Regions from separate parts of the Mesorhizobium sp. B2-4-1 genome, predicted to be linked through region 2. Evidence: predicted binding sites of a transcription regulator. Region 2 holds the regulator's gene; each other region holds the start of a gene.
What was found. The regulator LexA, encoded in region 2, represses DNA repair genes until DNA is damaged. The targets are predictions, from matches to a motif close to TGTTCNNNNTGTGTTCNG.
Positions count from the first base shown of each region.

Region 1: a site for LexA is predicted at 1,792-1,809, ahead of FJ949_RS08925 (UvrD-helicase domain-containing protein). Genes of this name have one in related genera too.
Region 3: a site for LexA is predicted at 1,865-1,882, ahead of parE (DNA topoisomerase IV subunit B). Genes of this name have one in related genera too.
Region 4: a site for LexA is predicted at 1,462-1,479, ahead of FJ949_RS04395 (helicase-related protein). Genes of this name have one in related genera too.

Region 1 covers NZ_VFVN01000003.1:125,927-129,282, reverse strand. Annotated here, with positions in the region: gene FJ949_RS08930 (glucose/quinate/shikimate family membrane-bound PQQ-dependent dehydrogenase) at 1-1,667, opposite strand, end outside; gene FJ949_RS08925 (UvrD-helicase domain-containing protein) at 1,850-3,356, shown strand, end outside.
Region 2 covers NZ_VFVN01000008.1:114,807-118,162, forward strand. Annotated here, with positions in the region: gene kynU (kynureninase) at 1-25, opposite strand, end outside; gene FJ949_RS20920 (TetR/AcrR family transcriptional regulator C-terminal domain-containing protein) at 22-699, opposite strand; gene lexA (transcriptional repressor LexA) at 1,167-1,910, shown strand; partial or broken gene FJ949_RS20930 (ComEC/Rec2 family competence protein) at 1,904-3,356, opposite strand, start outside.
Region 3 covers NZ_VFVN01000003.1:608,320-611,675, reverse strand. Annotated here, with positions in the region: gene FJ949_RS11520 (type II and III secretion system protein family protein) at 1-667, opposite strand, end outside; gene cpaB (Flp pilus assembly protein CpaB) at 790-1,716, opposite strand; gene parE (DNA topoisomerase IV subunit B) at 1,952-3,356, shown strand, end outside.
Region 4 covers NZ_VFVN01000001.1:858,592-861,947, forward strand. Annotated here, with positions in the region: gene FJ949_RS04395 (helicase-related protein) at 1-1,294, opposite strand, end outside; gene phbB (acetoacetyl-CoA reductase) at 2,013-2,738, opposite strand; gene FJ949_RS04405 (acetyl-CoA C-acetyltransferase) at 2,858-3,356, opposite strand, start outside.

The DNA of each region.
Region 1 (3,356 bases), on a different contig from region 2:
CCCTCATAGCGCAGCCTGTGCAACGCAATCCGGCACGCCAGCTGGTCGAACATGGTGATGCCCCACATGTCGGCATCGGTCAGCGGCGGCGGATTGAAGGAAAGGTCCGACACCGGCTGCGTGGGCGATGTGTAGTCGCCTTCGATGGCGCCGCCGGGCGCCGGCACTTCCTTGACCGGGATGACCGGCTCGCCGGTGCGCCGGTCGAGCACGTAGAGGTCGCCCTGCTTGGTCGGCCCGACCAGCGCCGGCACGACCGTTCCGTCGGTCTTGGTGATGTCGACAAGGCTCGGCTGCGCCGGCACATCCATGTCCCAAAGGTCATGATGCACGGTCTGGCGCACCCATTTCAATTGCCCCGTATTGAGGTCGAGCGCGGTGATCGAGGAGGAGAATTTCTCGACATTGGCGCTGCGGCCGGCGCCGAGCTGGTCCGGCGTCTGGTTGCCGAGCGGTATGTAGAGCAGGCCGAGCTTTTCGTCGGCACTCGGCGTCGACCACATGTTGGGCGAATTGGCGGTGTAGGTCTGGCCTGCCGCTAGCGGCGTGGTCTGCTCGGGATTGCCGGAATCCCAGTTCCAGATCAGCGCGCCCGTGGAGGCATCGAAGGCGCGGATGACGCCGGAGGGCTCCTGCGTGGAATAATTGTCGTTGACCGCGCCGCCGACGACGATCTTGTCGCCTGATATCAGCGGCGCCGATGTCGAATAGTAATAGCCGGACTTGGGATAAGGCATGCCGGTCAGAAGGTTCAGCGTACCGCCTTCGGCAAACGCCTGACAGACCTGACCGTTGGCGGCGTCGAGTGCGATCAGCCGCGCATCCGAAGTCGGCAGGTAGACACGCGCGGCGCAAGGCTGCCCGGCACCGATCTTGGCATCGGCGTAATAGGAGACGCCGCGGCAGGTCTGGTGCTGGCGGTCCTTGTCGAGCTTGACCTGGGGATCGTAGCGCCACTTCTCCTTGCCCGTGGCGGCGTCGATGGCGATGGCGAAATTGTGCGGCGTGCAGATGTAGAGCGTATCGGCGATCTTCAGCGGCGTCACCTGATAGGTGGTCTCACCGACGTCGTCGGGACCTTTCACGTCGCCGGTGCGATAAGTCCAGGCCGGCTGCAGGTTGGCGACGTTCTCCGGCGTGATCTGGTCGAGCGGCGAATAGCGCTGGCCATAGGGCGTGCGGCCGTAGAAGTGCCATTCGCCGGCAGGTATGTCGCCGCCGAGATCGGCCGCCGGGGTCACCTTGTCGATGTCGAGATTGCCGGCAATATCCTTGGGATCGGTCGTCATTGAATAGCCGGCGACCGCCAGCGACGCCAACACGGCGAGAATGAGCGGCGCGCGGCCATCGGGACCAATAAGGCCCCGCCTCGCCCACGGCGTCAGCAGCCACAGCGCGACGAGCACGATGATGCCGCCGCGGGGCCCGAGTTCCCACCAGTCGAAGCCGATTTCCCAGACCGCCCAGGCAAGCGTGCCCAGCACAATCGCGGCGTAGAGCCAGAGCGCGGTGGATCTGCGCCGGTAGAGCAGCCATGCGGCGATGAGGAAGGCGATGCCTGATATGATGTAGTACCAGCTGCCTCCCAGTGAAGCCAACCAGATGCCGCCGGCGCCAAGCGCGAGGCCGATGAGGAGGAGAATGAGGGAGGTGATGGTGACAGCCAAGATGATACTCCTTCGACTGTTGCGCGCCTCGAGGCGGCCGTGGGCAACAGGATCCCCTCCCTGCCCTTTGCGCAGCTTTCCCTCACCCGCCCTGCCTGTCAAGCAGGCCGGAAACAATCAGGAGTGGAACAAAACGTAGACAGTTCTGGTCTTTCTCCACCGAATCACTACATTCGGGGGCGATGTCCGGCTTTTCCGAAGACATGCCCTTTTTCGATGAACCCGATGCGCGGCCCACCGCCCCGTCGGGCATCGCCGCGCGCGCCATGGCTGCCCGCGGCGGCCACAACAACGCGCCCGACTATCTCAAGGGGTTGAACCCCGAGCAGCGGCTGGCGGTGGAAACCACCGAAGGTCCCGTTCTGGTGCTGGCCGGCGCCGGCACCGGCAAGACGCGCGTCTTGACCACCCGCATCGCCCACATCCTGGCGACCGGAAAAGCCTTTCCCTCGCAGATCCTGGCCGTGACCTTCACCAACAAGGCCGCGCGCGAGATGAAGCAGCGCATAGGCATCCTGATCGGCGAAGGCAATGTCGAGGGCATGCCCTGGCTCGGCACCTTCCACTCGATCGGCGTCAAGCTCTTGCGCAGGCACGCCGAGCTTGCCGGGCTGAAATCCGACTTCACCATTCTCGACACCGACGACGTCGTGCGGCTGATCAAGCAATTGATCCAGGCCGAGGGCCTCGACGACAAGCGCTGGCCGGCCAAGCAGTTCGCGCAGATGATCGACGGCTGGAAGAACAAGGGGCAAGGCCCGGACGACATTGCCGAGGGCGATGCGCGTAGTTTCGCCAACGGCAAGGGCCGCGAGCTCTACAAGGCCTATCAGGAGCGCCTGCAGACGCTGAACGCCTGCGATTTCGGCGATCTGCTCTGCCACCCTATCCGCATCTTCCGCGCCAATCCGGACGTGCTGAAGGAGTATCACAAGCGGTTCAGATACATCCTGGTCGACGAGTACCAGGACACCAACACCGCGCAATACATGTGGCTGCGGCTCCTGGCGCAGCGGCCAAATAGCGGACGTAGCGCGACGTCTACGGATTTGCATTCGGCCGAAGGCCGCAAGCCCGACCGGGCGTCCGAGCCTTTGCGAGGCCCCTCCCGCGACGCCGAAGGCGCGCAGAAAAGAGGGGTCGGGCCCGCGCCGGCAGGCGCGGAACAGCCCGTGAGCGAAAACAAAGTAAACATCTGCTGCGTCGGCGACGACGACCAGTCGATCTATGGCTGGCGCGGCGCGGAGGTCGACAACATCCTGCGCTTCGACAAGGATTTTCCCGGCGCCACCATCATCCGGCTGGAGCGCAATTATCGTTCCACCGCGCATATCCTCGGCGCCGCTTCGCACCTCATCGCCCACAATGAAGGTCGCTTCGGCAAGACGCTGTTCACCGATCGCGACGACCCCGAGGATGGCAAGGTCAACGTCCACGCCGCCTGGGATTCCGAGGAGGAAGCACGCGCCGTCGGCGAGACGATCGAGGCTTATCAGCGCCAGAAGCACAATCTCAACGACATGGCGATCCTGGTGCGCGCGTCCTTCCAGATGCGCGAGTTCGAGGACCGCTTCGTCACGCTCGGTCTCAACTACCGCGTCATCGGCGGCCCGCGCTTCTATGAGCGCATGGAGATCCGCGACGCACTTGCCTTCTTCCGCGTCGTCGCGCAAGGCGCCGATGATCTCG
Region 2 (3,356 bases):
CTGCGAGATCGGGAATTTTGCTCATGGTCGCGATGTTCCTCGGTGAGAAGAGCGCCCTGGAAACGGGCCGGCTGTTTTGCCGCCCGGGCAAGGGCTGGCCGCATAGACGCGCAAGAACAGGGTGAACGCCCGGTTCGATCTTTGCTCGATTTCCGCCCGAGGCAGTTCCTCGAGCACCCCAACGATCCGGCGAACCTGGAGATCGCCGATCAAAAGACTGATGTAGATGTCGGCGGCTTCGGCAGGATCGTCACAGGCGATCAGGCCGGCCCGACTTGCGGTTCGAAGCAGGTCGCCAACAAGCGGCATTATGGCATTGCGGCCGAATTGCGCGATCGATTGGCCAAGCGTGCCTGTATCGTTGACGTCGCCGGCCGCGGCGCGATTGAGCGCCACCGCCTTGTCGCCCGTCACGAGGGTCAGCAGGACTGGCCCGAGCAAGTTCAGGGTTTCGAGCGGATCGCGCGCCTGGTGAAGGGCGTCCTCCAGCAGCTTCCTTGCCTCTCCCGCATTGGCTTCGATCAAGGATCGAAACAGGGTCTGCTTGTTGCCGTACCAGTTGTAGAGGGTTTCGTTCGAGGCCGATGCCCGCTTGGCGATAGCAAGCAGGGAGGCGCTCTTGTAGCCGGCTTCCCGGAGCACCGCATAGGCGGCCTCCTCTATCCGTTCGCGTCGCGCGGCCTGCTTCGGCGTGGTCATTGGTGTTCCTCTTCGAAAACCGTACATTATTATACGGTTTCGTCAAGCGAACGGGAAGCAAGGAGCGAGCGAACGCAGCCCATCGCGACCAGTGGTGGTGCCTCGTCGTTTTCCCGCAGGAAGTTGGCATTTTGGTTTCGTTTCGTTCACGAGCCGCAGGGGTTTTTAATCCGCCCAAACGCACCCCGCACCTGCCGGTCACCCAGCTTGCAGGCTTGTGCCAAGAGTGGAGACCGGTCGGGCCACAGGCCATTAACCAAAATAGTTTCAAAGGGCCCGGGAGCGCATTGACGACGGACCGCGCTGGCAGGATGCTGGCTGCGGGAGGGCATTTCGTTTCCGTCGCCTTAACAAATTCATTAAACTTTAAATGGTTGCGGAACACAACTGGAACAGATAGTGTTTGTTCTGGGTTTGTTTTCTGATTCTGGTTCCAGACCCTTCGTGCAATGCCTTTGGGGGCCGCCATGCTCACGCGCAAGCAACATGAACTCTTGATGTTCATCCATGAACGGCTGAAGGAAAGCGGCATTCCGCCGTCCTTCGACGAGATGAAGGAAGCGCTGGACCTCGCCTCCAAGTCGGGAATTCATCGGCTGATCACGGCGTTGGAGGAGCGCGGCTTCATTCGCCGCCTGCCCAACCGGGCGCGCGCGCTGGAGGTGCTGCGCCTGCCGGACTCGATCGCGCCGGGTCTTAACGCGGCAAAGAAGTTCTCCCCGAGCGTCATCCAGGGCAGCCTCGGACAGGGCAGCAGCCCTAGCCGGCAGATCAAGCCGGCGACGTCTTCGCGTCTGCCCGCTGCCGGCAATGACGACGATGCGGTTTCAGCGGTGTCGATCCCGGTCATGGGTCGCATCGCAGCGGGTGTGCCGATCGACGCCATCCAGCATCAGACGCATTCCATTTCAGTGCCGCCTGACATGATCATGGGCGGCGAACACTATGCGCTGGAGGTCAAGGGCGATTCGATGATCGAGGCCGGCATTTTCGACGGCGACACGGTCATCATCCGCAATGCCGACACCGCAAGTCCCGGCGAGATCATCGTGGCCCTGGTGGACGAGGAGGAAGCAACGCTGAAGCGCTTCCGCCGAAAGGGTGCTTCGATTGCGCTCGAGGCTGCCAATCCGGCCTATGAAACACGTATTTTCGGACCGGACAGGGTCAAGGTGCAAGGCAAGCTGGTCGGCCTGATCAGGCGCTACTGAGCGGGGTCGGCGGTGGGCTTTTCGGGTTTGCGGTAAGGCGGCAGTCCCCTTGCCTCGCGTGAGAATTTCCGCTGTTCGTGCCAAGGCCGATATGGCCTGTCGACGGCAAAGCTGACCCGTGCCGGTGCCGTCGCCGATTGCTGGTCGAAGAAGACGGCGGCACTTCCCTTACGAGCGAGCTGCCGCTTGGTGATGACGAGAACCAGCGGATTGTGGCAGGGATCGTAGCCCGCGGGGTCGTTGATGACGATCAGATCCGCATAGGAGCAGGCCCTCCAGGCGTCCTTGCGATCCTCCACCTGCGCGATGATCGCCCCCGAGGTATGCCGGGCCATGCACAGGCCCGTGAAGCAATAGAAAGGCGCTCCCGCCGGAAGTTGCGCGGGATCGAAGATGTCGAACTGTCGGTCTCCGCTGTCGAACAGTTCCGGCGCAACGATGGTTTCGGACTTCAGCGCGCGTTTCCAATTATCGACGGTGAATTCGTTCGGGCGCGCCCGGTTGATCGCGAGCTCGCCGCCGCCGATCGGCAACGCCACCAGGCGGGCATCCTCCGAAATCAGCACGTCCGGCGTGCGCGTGTCCGAGACGGTCAACAGGCCGGCGAGCGCGAAGGGAAGTGCCGCCAGCCGCAGCCATGTCGTGGCCATCGTCGCGATGACCAGGGCGATCGCCACCAGAAGGACGGATGCTGCGAAATCAACCCGACCGCGTCGACCGGCGAGCGTTGCGAGATCCATCCTGATATGGCGATCATCGCGGTCAGTCCCTTGCCCATCAGATAAAGGGATGGTCCATCGAACCCGAACGGCATCAGCAGCGCGCTGGCAACCGCAAGGAACATCACGACAGAAACGATCGGCATGACGGCAAGATTGGCGAACAGGCTGAGCGGCGACACGCGCTGGAAATGCCAGATGGCGAAAAGCGCCGTGGCGCTTCCCGCGATAATCGAGGTCATCGCCAGCCCACCTGTCGCCAGCAGCAATTTTCGCGTCAGCAGGCCAGGCAAGGTCCGTTGCGGCGGCGGGGTCCGCGCTTTGTCGGCTTTGCGATCCGACCAGCCGGCATAGGCGCCGACCAGGGCCGCGGTGGCGGCGAACGACATCTGGAAGCTCGGCCCTACCACCTCGTGCGGCGACACCACGATGACGGCGATCGCCGAAATAGCCAGATTGCGCATGGTGAGTGCCGCCCGATCGAACAGAACGGCGATCAGCATCACCGCCAGCATGATGAAGCTGCGTTCGGCGGCGACAACGACGCCCGAAATGACGAGGTAGGCGGCGATCGAGAAAAGTGCCGCCGCGGCCGCGTATTTCTTGACCGGCCGGCGGGAGGAAAAATTCGGGAACAGCGCGAAGCCGCCACGCAGCAGACCCATGACCGTGCCGGCGACCAGCGCCATGTGCAGCCCGGAAATTGAGATGATGTGGTAGATGCCGG
Region 3 (3,356 bases), on a different contig from region 2:
TCGACAGCAGCTTGCCGATGATCTCGCCGGTCCCCGCCGGCTCAATGGTGCCGGGAGCAATCGTAACGTCGCGTCCGCCCATGCCATAAGCGAAATTGGCACTGTATTTGGCGCCGAGATCCTGCCCCGCCTGGCGGTTGATCTCGACGAAGCGAACATTGAGCTGGACCTGCTGTGAGGACGAGATGTTGACCGAATTGATCACCTCCTCATTGCCGGAGAAGCGGGTAGCGATCTTGTTTGCCTTTTCGGCGGCGACCGCGTCATCCGCCTCGCCCGACAGCACGACGCGGCCATTGGCGGAGCCGACCTTGATCTTGGCGTCCGGCACGCTGGCGCGGATCGTGTCGGCCAACTGGTCGGTATCGAGCGTCACTTCGATGTCGACGGTGCCGACGAGCTGCTTGTTCTCGTCGAACAGGGCAATGCCAGTGGTGCCGAGATTGTTGCCCAGCACATAGAAGGATCTGTCGGTCAGCGGGTTGACGTTGGCGATCTCCGGATCGCCGATGACGATCTGGTAGAAAGCCGCGCTCGTCATGATCGTCTTTGGCTTGCCCTTGGCGACCTTGATCGAGGCGTTCTTGGTCGCCGAGACATAGACGATGTCGTTATCCGCCCTGGCCGGGCCGGCGAAGATGCAGGCCGACGCCATCGTCACCGCCATCGCCACGGCCCGCGCGACGTGCAACCGGCCTGTCATTCGATATTGAAGTTGCCTCAACATTGTTCCCGTCCCGTCCGGTCCCCACCGGTCCTGCTCTGGTCCCACTCAGGAACCTGATATTCCTATTTCTGGTCCCGCGCAGGAACCTGATATTCCTCGGCCGTCGTTCCACGCGTCACGATGACCGTCTTGAATTTCGGCTTCTCAGGCTCCTTTGCCATGGCGTCGAACAGCGAGCCGGCTGCGGCCTGCGCCTTGCCCGCCACCGATCCGCCAAAGGAGGAGATGGTGGTGACACCGTCCTTGCCGTCGCCGCCCTCGCTGGCGGAGCGAAGCGACAGCGACAGCGTGCCGACAGTGCGGGCCAGCGCCACTTTCTGCGCGCCTTCGGTGGTCACCTCGATGGTTATGGAATTGGCCACCTGCGGGGTTGTTTGACGCTCGTCGGCGCCCTGCCCGACGCTCAGCACCTTCGCGTCGGCAACGACGATCTCAGAGGTGATGGTCGAGCCGGCGGCGCCTTGCGCATTCTTGGCCACTTCCTGGATTTCACCGGCATCTCGCGTCAGCACGACATCGACCCGATCGCCCGGCGTGACGAAGCCGCCGACGCCCGCGATCTCGTCGGTGCGGATGGTGACGGCCCGCATGCCGGGTGTCAGCATGTTGGAGAGCGTGGCGCGGCCATTCGGGCCGGACAGCTTTGTAAGCAGCACCGGTTCGTTGACCTCGATCGGCGACAGCACCACGCGGTTGCCGTCCCCGAGCAGTCCATCGATGGTGGCGAAGGCGCCCTGCGGCAGCGAATCCTGCGGCCACGGAATTTCGCTGAGTTTCGCGCGGTCGAGATCCATGCCGTACCGCAACGGTGCATTCGCCACCACGATGGTCTTGAATTCGACCGTCGGCGCGGCGGGCGCCGCGATCGACGCGGTTTTCTCCTCGGCGTCGGCCCTGGCCTGGCGCTTGACCCAGAAATCCGCGGCAAAGATCGAGATTGCGCCGAAAACGGCGGCGATGCCGATCATCGTTATGGCCTTGCCCCTCACGCCCAAACCCCTGATGCCCGTAGTTTCTTGTTATGTTGGCTCACGCTAGGCGGCATTGTTAAAGAATCAGGAATCTTCTCGCTGGCTATCCGCCTGATTTCCGCCGGCTTGGTTATCGAATGGTTTTAGGATACGAGGGGGTTAATCCCCGAACGTAACAGGAACCTCCGTCGCTTGGCGCTGAAAAGCGTGGCAGTATCGGCGGGTGATTCGCAGCTTGGGCTCTATGGCAGGCATGGACGACAACAACGATCTTTTCGGCAATCTGGAGAAGCAGCCGCAACCGGTTCGCACACCGGCGCGTCCGGCCGATCCGCTGGTGCAGGCGGCAGCCAAGCGTCCGGCGGCGGCGTCTCGTGACGGCTCAGAGGGCTACAGCGCCGCCGATATCGAGGTACTCGAAGGCCTGGAGCCCGTGCGGCGCCGTCCGGGCATGTATATTGGCGGCACCGACGACAAGGCCATGCACCATCTGTTCGCCGAGGTTATCGACAACTCGATGGACGAGGCGGTTGCCGGCCATGCCACATTCATCGATGTCGAGCTTTCGGCTGACGGCTTTCTCACCGTCACCGACAATGGCCGCGGCATTCCCGTCGATCCGCATCCGAAGTTCAAGAAGCCAGCGCTCGAAGTGATCATGACGACACTGCATTCGGGCGGCAAGTTCGATAGCAAGGTCTATGAAACCTCGGGCGGCCTGCACGGCGTCGGCGTCTCCGTGGTCAACGCACTGTCGGATCATCTCGAAGTCGAAGTCGCGCGCGGACGGCAACTTTACCGGCAGCGCTTCTCGCGCGGCATCCCGGTCAGCGGCCTCGAGCACCTTGGCGAAGTTCACAACCGGCGCGGCACCAGGACCCGCTTCCATCCCGACGAGCAGATTTTCGGCAAGGGTGCCGCGTTCGAGCCAGCGCGGCTCTACCGCATGACACGCTCGAAGGCCTATCTGTTCGGCGGCGTCGAAATCCGATGGACCTGCGATCCTTCGCTGATCAAGGAAAAGGACACCACTCCGGCCAAGGCCGAATTCCATTTTCCCGGCGGCCTCAAGGACTATCTGAAAGCGTCGCTCGGCGACGAATTCCAGGTAACGCGCGAAATCTTCGCCGGCAAGAGCGACAGGCAAGGCGGCCATGGCTCGCTGGAATGGGCGGTGACCTGGTTCGGCGGCGACGGCTTCATCAACTCCTACTGCAACACCATCCCGACCGGCGAAGGCGGCACCCACGAGGCCGGCTTCCGCAACGTCTTGACGCGCGGCCTGCGCGCCTATGCCGACCTCGTCGGCAACAAGCGCGCCTCGATCGTCACTTCGGAAGACGTCATGATCTCGGCGGCGGGCATGCTGTCGGTGTTCATCCGCGAGCCTGAATTCGTCGGCCAGACCAAGGACAGGCTGGCGACGATCGAGGCGATCCGCATCGTCGAGACCGCGATCCGCGACCCGTTCGACCATTGGCTGGCCGACAATCCGCAGGAAGCGTCGAAGCTGCTCGAATGGGTTATCGCACGCGCCGACGAGCGGGTACGACGCCGCCAGGAAAAGGAAGTGTCGCGCAAGAGTGCGGTGCGCAAGCTGCGCCTGCCGGGCAAGCTTGCCGATTGCACGCAGAATGCGGCCGCCGGCGCCGAACTCT
Region 4 (3,356 bases), on a different contig from region 2:
TGCGATGCGACAGCGTATCGATGTCGCCCTCGGTGGTGTCGGCGCGGCGCACCTGCTCGGCCATGTAATTCTCGTCGACATGGCCATGCCTGGCGAGGTCCATGTAGATCGACGCAATGAGGTCGGCGTGCTGGGCCGGCGCTATCTTGCGGTAGTCGGGGAGCGCGCAGGCCTCCCACAGCAGCGCGACGCGCCTTGCGTCGGTGGCGAGCGCCCTGATGTCCTCGTCACGCGACAGGTGCTCAAGCGCCTGCGCATCGACTGCCGGCAGCGCACGGGTCAGGCCTTCCACCGGGGCATTGGTCTCGATCGAGCGCTTCAGCGCGTCGAGGCTGGCGAAATTGAAACGCGCTGTGCGCCACTGCAGAACCTTCACGGGGTCGAAGTCGTGGCTTTCGATCTTCTTGACCAATTCCTCGTCCAGCGGGTCGACCTGGCCGGTGACGCCAAAGGTGCCGTCGCGCAGGTGCCGGCCGGCGCGCCCGGCGATCTGGCCAAGTTCGGCCGCCGTCAGGTTGCGATACTGATAGCCGTCGAACTTGCGGTTCTGGGCGAAGGCGACATGGTCGAGATCGAGGTTAAGGCCCATGCCGATGGCATCGGTGGCGACGAGATAGTCGACGTCGCCCGACTGAAACAGCGCCACCTGGGCGTTGCGGGTGCGGGGCGAGAGCGCGCCAAGCACGACGGCCGCACCGCCCTGCTGGCGGCGGATCAGTTCGGCGATGGCATAGACCTCGTCGGCGGAGAAGGCGACGATCGCTGTGCGCCGGGGCAAGCGGGTCAGCTTCTTCGAACCGGCATAGGCCAGATGTGACAGCCGCGGTCGTGTCACCACCGAGACGCCTTTCAACAGGCGCTGCAAGATGCCGTGCATGGTGGCGGCGCCGAGCAGCAGCGTCTCCTGGCGGCCGCGCAGATGCAGGATGCGGTCGGTGAAGATGTGGCCGCGCTCGAGGTCCCCGGCAAGCTGCACCTCGTCGATGGCGACGAAGGCGGCATCGGTCTCGCGCGGCATGGCTTCGACGGTACAGACCGAATATCTGGCGCCTGGCGGCTGGATCTTCTCCTCGCCGGTGATGAGCGCCACCTTGTGGGCACCGACCTTTTCGCAGACGCGGGTGTAGACCTCTCGCGCCAAGAGCCTGAGCGGCAGGCCGATGATGCCGCTTTCATGCGCCACCATGCGCTCGATGGCGAGATGGGTCTTGCCTGTGTTGGTCGGCCCAAGCACGGCAGTCACGTCGCGACCCGATAGGATCAGCGGCTCGGTGGGTTTCGGATGGATGTTCATCGGCTCGGAAATAAGGCTTTCTGGCCTCTCATTGTCGGGAGCACGCCTCGGGTGGCGCGTATGACAGGCGACACATAGGGATTTCAGGCGCGAAGCGAAAGCGGAATGTTCCGCTGGCGGTTCGAAGTCACCTCCGTCGAGCTTCGGTTCGGCTGCTGATTGAGGGTTGGAACGAGTCTGGAACGAATCGGCGACGAATCGCTGACTCGCCCGGATTCAGGTTTTGTTCACGGCTAGATCTGGAGTTTTGGCTGATGATCCTTACCACATGCTGAATCACGGAATTGGCCCGTTTCATGCTAGGCGAGAGCCGCCGTTAACTTTCGCTGGCAAAGCCGTGTGGCAGCCCGCCTTGCTTCATCCAAGCTTATGAAATTGTTGAACTTTCTTAATAGAAATTAACAGTTTGATAGGCGATTGCAACTGCTCTCGTTAACATTGCGGCCAAACATGGAACGAAAGGGCGACGAATCGGCGATGTCGGGATTTTCCCTGTTTGTTCACGACAAGATGTAGTGTTGCGCACAGGTTTTCCACCGACAATGCACAGCTTATCCAGGCAGTTTTGCACAATACCCGCTGCCGCCATTAACCTTTGCGTGCCGGATTGGAACAGCAGGCCGACAGCCGTCATCGGACGGCGTCACGGACATCCGAAGCGGATGGCGAACGAGCCCTCCTTCAATCGGCACCGGGAAGCCGGCAGCCCGGCGAGACCTCAGGCGAAGTACTGGCCGCCATTGGCGGTGATGGTCGATCCCGTGATGAAGCCGGCGTCCTCGGAGGCGAGGAAGACGACGCAGCGCGCGATCTCCTCCGGCTCGCCGAGGCGCCCGACCGGGATTAGCGGGATGATGCGTTCGTTGAGCACCTTCTCATCGATCGCCCGGACCATTTCGGTGGCGATATAGCCTGGGCAGATGATGTTGACGGTGATGCCCGCGCGGGCTCCTTCCTGGGCCAGAGCCTTCGAGAAACCGATGTCGCCGGCCTTGGCCGCGGAGTAGTTGACCTGCCCGGCCTGGCCCTTCTGGCCATTGATGGAGGAGATGGTGATGACGCGGCCGAACTTGCGGTCGCGCATGCCGCTCCACAGCGGATGCGTCATGTTGAAAACGCCGGAGAGATTGGTGTCGATGACCTCCTTCCACTGCTCACGCGTCAGCTTGTGGAACATGGCGTCGCGCGTGATGCCGGCATTGTTGACCAGCACCGCGACCGGGCCCAGATCGGCCTCGACCTGCTTGATGCCGGCGGCGCAGGCGTCGTAGTCGGCGACCGACCATTTGTAGGTCTTGATGCCGGTTGTGGCCGTGAACTTGCTCGCCGCCTCATCATTGCCGGCGTAGTTGGCGGCAACCGAATAGCCGGCTTCCTTCAGCGCCATCGATATTGCCGCGCCGATGCCGCGCGATCCGCCCGTGACGATTGCAACCTTGGTCATGCGCTCCCTCCCTTTGGTTGGGAGAGTGAACAGGGAGTAGCGAATGACGAGCAGGGATCAGATATCCCATTGCGCCGACGCCGTTCTTCCCTATTCGCTACTCCCCATTCACTTCTCTTTTAGAGCGCTTCGACGCACATGGCGACGCCCATGCCGCCGCCGATGCACAGGGTGGAGAGACCCTTCTTGGCACCTCTTCGGCGCATCTCGTGGACCAGCGTGTTGAAAATGCGCGCGCCAGAGGCGCCGATCGGATGACCGATGGCGATGGCGCCACCATTGACGTTGACGATCGAGGGATCCCAGCCCATGTCCTTGTTGACCGCGCAGGCCTGCGCGGCGAAAGCCTCGTTGGCCTCGATCAGGTCGAGATCGCCGACCGACCAGCCGGCCTTTTCCAGCGCTTTTCGCGAGGCGGGAATCGGACCGGTGCCCATGATCGCCGGGTCAACGCCCGCGGTCGCCCAGGAGACGATGCGCGCCAGCGGGGTGATGCCCCGCCTGGCAGCTTCCGCTTCGCTCATCAAAAGCGCGCCGGCGGCGCCGTCGTTGATGCCGGAGGCATTGGCGGCGGTCACAGTGCCGTCCTTGTCGAAGGCCGGCTTCAGTTTGGTCATG